DNA from 2 places in the Brevibacillus nigriterrae genome. Region 2 is predicted to be linked to the other one. Evidence: riboswitches for the same ligand, from Rfam matches in the RefSeq annotation. Region 2 holds a riboswitch; the other holds the start of a gene.
What was found. A riboswitch is a leader RNA that binds a small molecule or an ion and turns the genes downstream of it on or off. The one in region 2 is predicted to bind S-adenosylmethionine.

Region 1 (5,075 bases), on a different contig from region 2:
CTCTCCAGGGTCACTGAATCATTATTATAAAGAAAACTCGAGCGGCAATTTTTACTTTAAACCAGCAGAAGAACAAGGTGGAACAACGAACGACGGCTTCATTCGAGTACGTCTTCCCTATCCACATCCAAACACGGGTGGTGATCTAGGCGTAAAGAATGAAATGATTGTAAGGGATGCCTTGCAAGCTGCCGATCAATACATCGATTTCAAAACATTTGATACTGACAAAAACGGTTTTATTTCCGCAAAGGAACTGCATGTGATGACGATTGTTGCAGGTTACGAAGCGGCTTACGATCCATCGAACACCCCGAATACGTGGGGACACAAGGGCAGTCTGAGCAAACCAGTCACTCTCGACAGCGTAACGCTTGGAAATGGAGATTATGATGGCGGCTACACCCAGTTTGGTGAAGTGCAAGGAGATAAAATGTATCAGGATGACCATATGGCAACCATCGGGATTATTGCCCATGAGTTAGGGCATGATCTGGGCTTGCCTGACTTGTATGATGGAGACGGCTCTTCATCTGGGCTTGGTATCCACAGTTTGATGGCATCAGGATCATGGGCGTATCTCACCGGTTATTCGGGTAGCATGCCAACCCATTTTGATCCGTGGTCCAAAATGATGCTGGGATTCGTTGAACCTGCTATCGCAACCTCAAGCGGTGAGTACACCCTTTTCTCAATTGGGACAAACAACTACAATATGATAAAAGTTCCTACCTCAGATCCTGACCAATACTTTTTAGTGGAAAACAGACAATTTGAAGGATATGATAGCAGTTTGCAAGATTATGTCAGCACCGGTGGAGTAGCGATTTGGCATATTGATGAAAATGTGCTTCGCAAGACTTGGTACTATAATAAAGTCAATAACGATGAAAAACATAAAGGTGTCGATCTGGAAGAGGCAAATGAATCGATTCTCGGATATAGTCAATTAGACAAAAGAGTGTATGGTGTCTTATACGATCATTATTTCAACTCAAGATTTCCAATATTCAGCCCTGCGACAAGACCAAGTAGTGACTTGTACAATAACACCAAAACCAATATTGCCATTAGTACCACAAATACAAGTGCCAGCAGAATGCAGGTTAAACTGGATCTGCCCAATTTGATGGAAGGTTTGGAGCTTTCACAGAATACCTTGACATTGCAGGTGGGAGAGACACAAACCGTTCAAGCTTTTGCAACTTACTCGGACAAAACGAAGGAAGATGTGACAAGTCAGGCGACATGGAGCAAAAATAGTAACCTGATTGACTTGAACAAAGGAACGATTACTGCCAAAAAACCGGGCAATGTTACAGTCAGCGTCTCCTATATGGGGAAAACTGTTACATTACCCGTTACGGTAAAAGCTCAAATAAAGACAGTGAGTAAAATTGAGCTCGACAAGAAGAGTGCCACGCTCAAAGGGAACGAAACGGTTTCCTTACAGGTAACTGCAACCTACAGCGACAAGACGACAGAGAATGTAACGGAGCAGGTTACATGGACAGTGAAAAACAGCAAAATTGCCAGTGTAGATAAAGGAGTTGTCACGGCTCTTGCACCAGGAACCACAACGATTACTGCCACGCTAGGAACGAAAAAAGCGATATTTACATTGAAGGTGGCAGACTCGAAAAAGCTTGTCAAGTTGCAGGCTGATCAAACCAGAGTCTCGTTAAAAATAGAAGAGCAGAAGCAAATCCTGGTTACTGCAACTTATGAAGATGGCTCCACTGCCGATGTCACTGACACAATTACTTGGACAACGTCCAACTCCCAAGTAGCTTCGGTAGAAAATGGTCTGATCGTAGCAAAAGCAAAAGGAACGACCACTATAACAGGAAAAAGTGGAACCAAGTTCGTGAGAGTGCAAGTAACGGTGACAAATGGGTGAAAGCCCACAAAAAAGCAGATTGCTTGTTGACGAATGTTCCAAATGAGTGGTAAGATACACAACAAATTCATATGTTTCCAAATGATTTCTCTTATCAAGAGAGGTGGAGGGACTGGCCCTTTGAAGCCTCGGCAACCTGTTTAGCAGGTGCCAATTCCAGCAGAGCGATTTGCTTTGAAAGATAAGAGAGGATGTCCGTTGATCTTACATGACACAAATCCTCTTCTTATGACTTTCAAGAAGGGGATTTTTCTTTTTTCTGGTTACAATTTCAGAAAACAGGGTTACCTGAGAGACTCGATAGAAAGTAGGTAAGATGAATGGCAAAACCAACCTTTACGGAACAACTTTCTCGCAAAATACTAATTCTCGATGGTGCAATGGGTACGATGCTTCAGCAAGCGAACCTGACAGAAGCGGATTTTGGCGGAGAAGAGCTGGAAGGCTGTAATGAGATTCTCAATCTGACTCGACCGGATGTCATTCGTTCCATCCATGAGAAGTATCTTGTGGCAGGTGCTGACATTATCGAGACCAATACGTTTGGAGCGACGAATGTGGTATTGGCTGAGTATGGTCAAGAGGCAAAGGATATTGAGTTAAATATCGCTGCAGCCAAGCTGGCCAAAGAAGCGGCAGATGCTTTCTCCACGGAGGAATGGCCCCGGTATGTAGCAGGCTCGATGGGTCCAACGACCAAAATGCTTTCACTAACTGGCGGCATTACCTTCGAGGAACTGGTAGAAGCATACTATCGCCAGACCAAGGGACTCATTTTGGGTGGAGCAGATGTATTGCTGTTAGAAACAGCTCAAGACACTTTGAATGTCAAAGCAGGTGGGATTGGTATTCGCAAGGCATTTGAAGAGCTCCAGGTTGAGCTTCCTGTCATGATCTCCGGCACGATTGAGCCGATGGGTACTACGTTGGCTGGTCAGAATATTGAGGCATTTTATATTTCTATTGAGCATCTCAAACCAGTTTCTGTCGGGTTGAACTGTGCAACAGGGCCAGAGTTTATGCGTGATCACATCCGTACGCTTTCCGATTTGGCCAACTGTCAGATCAGTTGCTATCCCAACGCAGGTCTGCCTGATGAGAATGGTCATTATCATGAGTCACCGCAAGCACTGGCAGCCAAACTCGCTGGATTTGCTGAGCAAGGGTGGTTGAATATTGCTGGGGGCTGTTGTGGTACGACACCTGAGCACGTTCAGGCAATGGCAGAGACTTTGAAAAACTACAAGCCACGTCAGGTGGAGCAAAAACAAATCAGTGCAGTTTCAGGGATTGATCCGGTCTATATTGAAGAGGACAACCGCCCCCTCCTGATTGGGGAGAGAACGAATGTCATCGGTTCGAAGAAATTTCGTGATTTGATTACCAGCGTCCAATATGAGGAAGCCTCTGATATTGCTCGTGCGCAGGTACGAAAAGGAGCGCAGGTGATCGATATTTGTCTTGCTGATCCAGACCGGGACGAGTACAACGACATGAAGCAGTTCTTGCAATATGTTTCGAAAAAGGTCAAAGCACCTTTGATGATCGACTCCACCGATCCGAAAGTTATGGAACTTGGATTAACCTATTCGCAAGGAAAAGCAATCCTGAACTCGATCAATCTGGAAGACGGTTTGGAACGATTCGAGCAGGTTGTTCCGTTGATTCATCAATACGGTGCGGCAGTAGTTGTGGGGACGATCGATGAAGAAGGAATGGCAGTTACTCGTGAACGCAAATTGGAAGTAGCCAAGCGATCCTTCGACTTGCTGGTGAATCAGTTTGGGGTGAAGCCACAAGATATTATTTTTGACCCACTGGTTTTCCCGGTAGGTACTGGTGATGAACAGTATATTGGATCAGCCCGAGAGACTGTAGAGGGTATCCGCCTGATCAAAGAAGCATTTCCAGCATGCAAAACAACCTTAGGTATATCCAATATCTCATTCGGGTTGCCAGCAGCAGGTCGTGAAGTGCTGAATTCGGTATTTTTGTACCATACGACTGTGGCTGGACTGGATTATGCCATCGTTAACTCGGAGAAATTGGAGCGGTATGCTTCGATCTCCGAGGACGAAAAAAAGCTTGCTGAAGCGCTGTTATTCGAAACAAATGATCAGACATTAGCTGAGTTCACTGAATTTTATCGCCAAAAGAAGGTTGTAGAGAAAAAAGAAGTCTCTACCCTTACGCTAGAAGAACGATTGGCTCAGTATGTCATCGATGGCTCGAAAGACGGATTAACGCAGGATTTGGAAGAAGCTCGCAAAAAGTATACTCCCTTGGAAATCATCAACGGTCCGCTGATGGCAGGTATGGAAGAGGTAGGGAGACTGTTCAACGGGAATCAATTGATTGTTGCAGAAGTTTTGCAGAGTGCTGAAGTCATGAAAGCGGCTGTCGCTTATCTGGAGCCGTTCATGGAAAAATCCGAGTCTGCTGCAAAAGGCAAGATAATCCTAGCTACCGTCAAAGGGGATGTCCATGATATCGGCAAAAACCTGGTAGAGATCATTCTTTCCAACAACGGGTATGAGATCGTCAATCTGGGTATCAAGGTTCCACCAGAACAACTGATTGAGGCATGCAGACGTGAAAATCCCGATGCCATCGGTCTGTCTGGCTTGCTAGTCAAGTCAGCCCAACAAATGGTGATCACGGCACAGGATTTGCGCACAGCAGGGATTGACGTTCCGATTCTAGTCGGCGGGGCAGCTTTGACTCGCAAGTTCACGAGCAACCGGATTGCTCCTGAGTACGAAGGTGTCGTCATGTATGCCAAAGATGCGATGGATGGTCTGGATCTCGCCAACAAATTGCAGAATCCTGATGAGCTGGAGCAAATACGCAAACATCAGGAAGAAGAGCGTCAGAAAGCTTCCAGTGGTATTTCCCGAGAAACGACGCAAACAACTGCTGAACCAAAGGTCGTGAGATCGGAGATTAACCGAAAAGCGACTCTGTTCACTGCACCGGATTATGAGCGACACGTGCTTCGGAACTATCCGATTAGCCATTTGCAGCCTTACCTGAACCTGCGGATGCTGTTAGGCAAGCACTTAGGCGTTCGGGGAAATGTTGAGAAGCTGCTGGAGAGTGGAGATAAAAAAGTATTGGAACTCTACGATGTTGTAGAGAATTTGTTAGCGGAAGCAAGAGAGCAGAATTTAATCGA
Region 2 (5,075 bases):
CTTCGATTGCTTCATTACTACATATAATCAAACAGAGCCACTAATGCTAAATAAAATGGGGATTTGATTAGAAGTTTTGGGAGGACATAAGTGTTTAAAGCAAATGGGTATGTTGAATTTTGATTTTGGTGATTATCCTGTGTCATTCGCAAAAGAGTCAAATAGTGATGATTATTATTTAATTATAATTATGAAGAAACTTTTTTGAATGACTGACTGGTTTGATTGAAACAGGATATCGGTAAGAAGGATAGGGGAATTATCCCTGTCCTTTTTTTGGTAAATTCTCATTTCAGGCTAGAAACTGGTCATTCAGGAGCTTTTTACGTCTTTTCTGATCGTACATGCACGCATAGGCTCCCGCCTACATATGGTTAAGAGTAGACAGCAACTTTGGGAGGTGGCAGCTTATGTCCAGCATCTTTATGGTACTCACATTACTTTTTAAAGAGCTGTGCATGTTCGTCGCATATGTAAAAAACAATGCATTTCCTCAGCCGCTTGCGGAGGTCGATGAAGAGAAGTTTTTACGACAGATGGCGAAAGGCGATGCCTACTCACGCAACAAATTGATCGAACACAATTTGCGCCTTGTTGCTCATATTGTCAAAAAGTTTGAAAATACAGGGGAAGACAGCGAAGACCTTATTTCTATTGGTACCATCGGTTTGATCAAAGCGATTGAAAGTTATCAGGTGGATAAAGGCACCAAGCTGGCAACCTATGCAGCCAGGTGTATAGAAAATGAAATCCTCATGCACCTAAGAAGCTTGAAAAAAACACGTAAGGACGTATCCCTGCACGATCCAATCGGGACTGACAAAGAGGGCAATGAAATTACGCTAATCGATGTCCTTGGCACCGAAAACGACGAAGTGGTAGATGCCGTACAGTTAAAACTGGAATCCAGCAAAATTTATCAGCATATCCACATCCTTGATGACCGTGAAAAAGAAGTCATTATCGGGCGGTTCGGGCTGGATAAAGACAAGGAGAAGACTCAACGTGAGATTGCCAGAGAGCTCGGGATCTCCCGTTCATATGTGTCTCGCATCGAAAAGCGAGCCTTAATGAAGCTGTTCCACGAGTTTTATCGGTCGAAGCAGCAGGCTCAGGGACAGGGGAAATAGGGAATTACAAGGTTGTATACAAAGAAAACTGATAAAAGCTGGCCCATTGCAGATGTATACTGCTTTTGGTCAGCTTTTGATTGAGCGAAATGGCTTTGACATGTTTTTATTTTTGTGGTTTGAACCACTGAATTTTACACTTTTTGACAGTAGTATATGTTTCATCGGATCACAAATTATTACGCAGAAATGAGGTATTACCCAATGAACAAAGCATTATCTCGGATTTTTTCTTTTGCAGTCATTTCAGCAGTTTTATCTACTTCAAGTGTGGTAAGTGCTGAAGAACTGCAACCCAAAGACGCCGCTCCAGTATCGAGCAATATTAAGTTAGAAACCGCAGGAGCCTTTACTTCCCTGCAAATCGGCGACTCCGTTCGTGTTTTCAGTGATAGTCAACAACTATTCCAAACAAAAGGCCCGCAACAAGCAGGTTCCATAAAAGACTTATTCGTCCTCCCTTATGGACCTGCACAGGTACCATTTATCTTGGTCAAAAATGATAAAAATGGATTGATGGTTTTTAGTGATTTATGGCCGGAATTCTCCAAAGGAAAGGAAAAAGACATAGAAGAAGCATACGACAGCGGACGAGTGTTTTATACACCTCAAGCCAAAATTGTAAGCAAGACGGCTCACCATTATGCAGAGCAAACAGGCAACGAAGCAGTAGCTTTTATAGCCAATGATTTTAAAGATTTGAAAAAAGGTTACCACGAAGCAATCCGTGTAAAAGGAAAACTAAGAGGATTAATTATCTATGATTGCTGTCCATATCTGGTAGTAGAAAATGAAAAAAATGAGTTAATCGTATACCATGCCGGTGAAAAAGGTGCTGAGCAAGCAGGCACCATTGATCTATAACAAGCAACGGTCGTCTCATCTGTACTAGATGGGGCGGCTTTTTTGTTTTAACCCTCGAATGACTGTTGACAAAAGTCACAGGTGATTGTATTATCCAATCTATACAAACCCGATCGACTAACTTGGGTTTAATCGACAATAAGTAGATTACTCTTATCAAGAGCAGGCTGAGGGACTGGCCCGATGACGCCCGGCAACCTAACATTCTACAGGAATGTTAAGGTGCTAACTCCAGCAGGTACATGTACCTGGGAGATAAGAGGCGAGACCTGGTTCGAAGCCTCTTTCTCCAAGAAAGAGGCTTTTTTATTTTTCAAAATCAGTAAGGGGGAAACGATTCATGTACAGTCAAACAACAAAACGAATTCATTGGGCTTTTTCATTACTTCTTGCAGTTGCATTGTTTGTAACAGGGTGCGGCACAGCTAACAAAGAGTCGAAAGGTTCGGAAGATGCTGACAATGGGTCGAAAAAAAGGATTGCGCTGGTGATGCAGTTCAATATCGGAACCTTCTCTTCTCAATACATTGCCGGAGTAAAAGAAGAGGTAGAGAAACAGGGCGCAGAAGTAACGGTGTTCAACTCGGAAGGAGACTTGGGAAAAATGTCCTCCAATTTGGACGCCGCCATCAACCAGCACTTTGACGGTATCCTGATTGACCACGGTACTCCAGAAGCATTGGAGCAGGGTGTAAGGAAAGCGGTAGAGCGTAAAATCCCTGTTGTGGCATTTGACGCAAACCTGAACGTTCCGGGAGTGACGGTCCTTCAACAAGGCGACCAGAAAATGGCTGAATTGACGTTGGAAAAATTGGCGCAAGATGCTGGCGGTAAAGGGAATATCGTGAAGGTTTGGGTAGCGGGCTTCGCTCCAATGGAACGCCGTCAGGAAGCCTACAAAGCGTTTCAAGGAAAATACCCGGAGATAAAAGAAATAGCGGCATTTGGTTCCGCTACCCCGAATACAGCGCTTGATACACAAACACAAATGGAAGCCATCCTCAAAAAATATCCAAACAAAGGTGATATTACTGCTGTTTGGGCAGCATGGGATGAATTTGCGAAAGGTGCTACAAGAGCAATCCAGCAAGCGGGACGGACGGAGATCAAAGTGTATGGCATTGACTTGAGCGATGAGGATTTGCAATTGATCCAGGACCCGAATTCTCCGTGGGTTGTGTCTGCTGCCGTTGATCCAACAGATATTGGACGCGTGCAAGTTCGTTACTTGTTTAAGAAAGTAAAGGGTGAAACGGTTGAGCAAAACGTGGTCCTTGATCCCGTTCTTGTCACTCGTGAGGCACTTCCGAAAGAACCAGTGAAAACAACCGACCTGGCGAAATACGTACAAGGTTGGGGAGCCAGTCAATTAGGAAAATAAGAAATGGAACGAGTTCCCGACCGGAGGTAATCCGGCGGGAACCTTTTACTACCAGAAGAAAATGAGGGATTTGTGTGGCTACCTTGCAGATGAGACGAATAAACAAGCGGTTTTCTGGCGTCTCGGCGCTGCGATCCGTTGATTTTGAGGTGAAACAAGGAGAGGTACATTCTCTTTTGGGAGCCAATGGGGCTGGCAAAAGCACACTCATGAAAATCTTGATGGGAGCTTACCAAGCCGATGAAGGTGAAATTCTGATGGATGGTCAGGTCCTTCAGATTGATTCTCCTATTGACGCTAAACGCAGTGGAATCTCAATCGTCTATCAAGAAGTGGATATGGCCTTGATTCCGTATTTGAGCGTTGCCGAAAACATCTTGGTGGATCAATTCGTGCAAGCCACCAAACGAGGCCCAATCAAATGGTCGAAGCTTTATCAAGAGGCAGAAGAAATCCTGGAGCGTTTGGATTTTTCTCTATCTGTCCGCAAAAAGGCGGAAGAATGCAGCTTGTCAGAGAAACAACTGATTCTGATTGCCCGTTCCATTGCTCAGGAGGCGAAATACATCATATTCGACGAACCGACAGCCCCCCTCTCGTCCACGGAATCCGAACGGCTATTTGAATTAATTGCTCAGCTAAAACAAAACGGAGTGGGTATCATTTATATCTCCCACCGATTGCCCGAGGTGTTTCGTATCAGCGACCGGATCTCCGTCATGCGTGATGGGCAACGCATCAGTACGAAGGAAGCGGGAGATACGACGATGGATGCCGTGATACATGACATGCTGGGCCATTCTCTCATGGAAGAGTTTCCAGAGCGAGGCCCCTCTGTGGGTGAACTGCTTTTTGAAGCCAGAGGTATCACGTTGGATAGAAAAGTGCGTGATGTCAACTTGCAGATACATGCTGGTGAAGTGGTCGCCATCGTCGGATTAGTAGGTGCAGGAAAGACAGAGTTGGCACGAATCCTGTTTGCTGCAGATCCACTTGATAAAGGGGAGTTCTATCTTCGTGGTCAACAAATCAAGGTTTCGACTCCACGAGAAGCTGTCCAGCAGGGGATCGTACTGATACCCGAAGAACGTCGCAAAGAAGGTTTATTAGTAGAAGAAACGGTCAAACACAACCTTTCCATCTCAACCTTGAAGAAATGGACGACACTTTCCTTTATCAAACAGGGATCGGAAACCACCATGGCCAAAGGGTTAGTTGAGAAGCTGGGAATCAAGACAGCGGGAATTGAGCAGCAGGTTAGTTTCTTAAGTGGCGGCAACCAGCAGAAGGTCGTGATTGGCAAATGGCTGTATACGGATTCCGAGCTTTATTTGTTCGATGAGCCGACCAAAGGAGTAGACATCGGGGCGAAACGAGAGATTTACTCCCTGGTTGGTGAACTGGCAGCCCAACAGAAGGGAGTTCTTTATTTTACTTGCGAATTTCAGGAAGCTTTAGGGATCGCTGACCGAATTCTGGTTATGTATGACGGAGCCATCGTCAAGGAAATCAGCCAGGAAGAGTGGGACCCGGGATCCATCATGTACTATGCAAGCGGGGGTCGATAACATGCAGATACAAGCAAAAGAGCAACTCATCTCATTTATTTATAAATACGGTACCATCGGTGTGATTCTTTTTGTATTGGCGTTTTTTAGCTTCACGAATGAATACTTTTTCACTTATTCCAATCTGACTGA

Region 1: another riboswitch for S-adenosylmethionine. It lies ahead of metH (methionine synthase); the one in region 2 lies ahead of ACPW7N_RS15595 (sugar ABC transporter substrate-binding protein).

The regions. Positions count from the first base shown of each region.
Region 1 is NZ_JBNCMT010000006.1:32,343-37,417, reverse strand. Features, by position in the region: gene ACPW7N_RS06060 (M6 family metalloprotease domain-containing protein) at 1-1,900, shown strand, start outside; SAM riboswitch class I at 1,989-2,088, shown strand; gene metH (methionine synthase) at 2,221-5,075, shown strand, end outside.
Region 2 is NZ_JBNCMT010000020.1:46,135-51,209, forward strand. Features, by position in the region: gene ACPW7N_RS15580 (CPBP family intramembrane glutamic endopeptidase) at 1-44, shown strand, start outside; gene sigK (RNA polymerase sporulation sigma factor SigK) at 411-1,130, shown strand; gene ACPW7N_RS15590 (hypothetical protein) at 1,335-1,994, shown strand; SAM riboswitch class I at 2,145-2,256, shown strand; gene ACPW7N_RS15595 (sugar ABC transporter substrate-binding protein) at 2,335-3,375, shown strand; gene ACPW7N_RS15600 (sugar ABC transporter ATP-binding protein) at 3,450-4,943, shown strand; gene ACPW7N_RS15605 (ABC transporter permease) at 4,945-5,075, shown strand, end outside.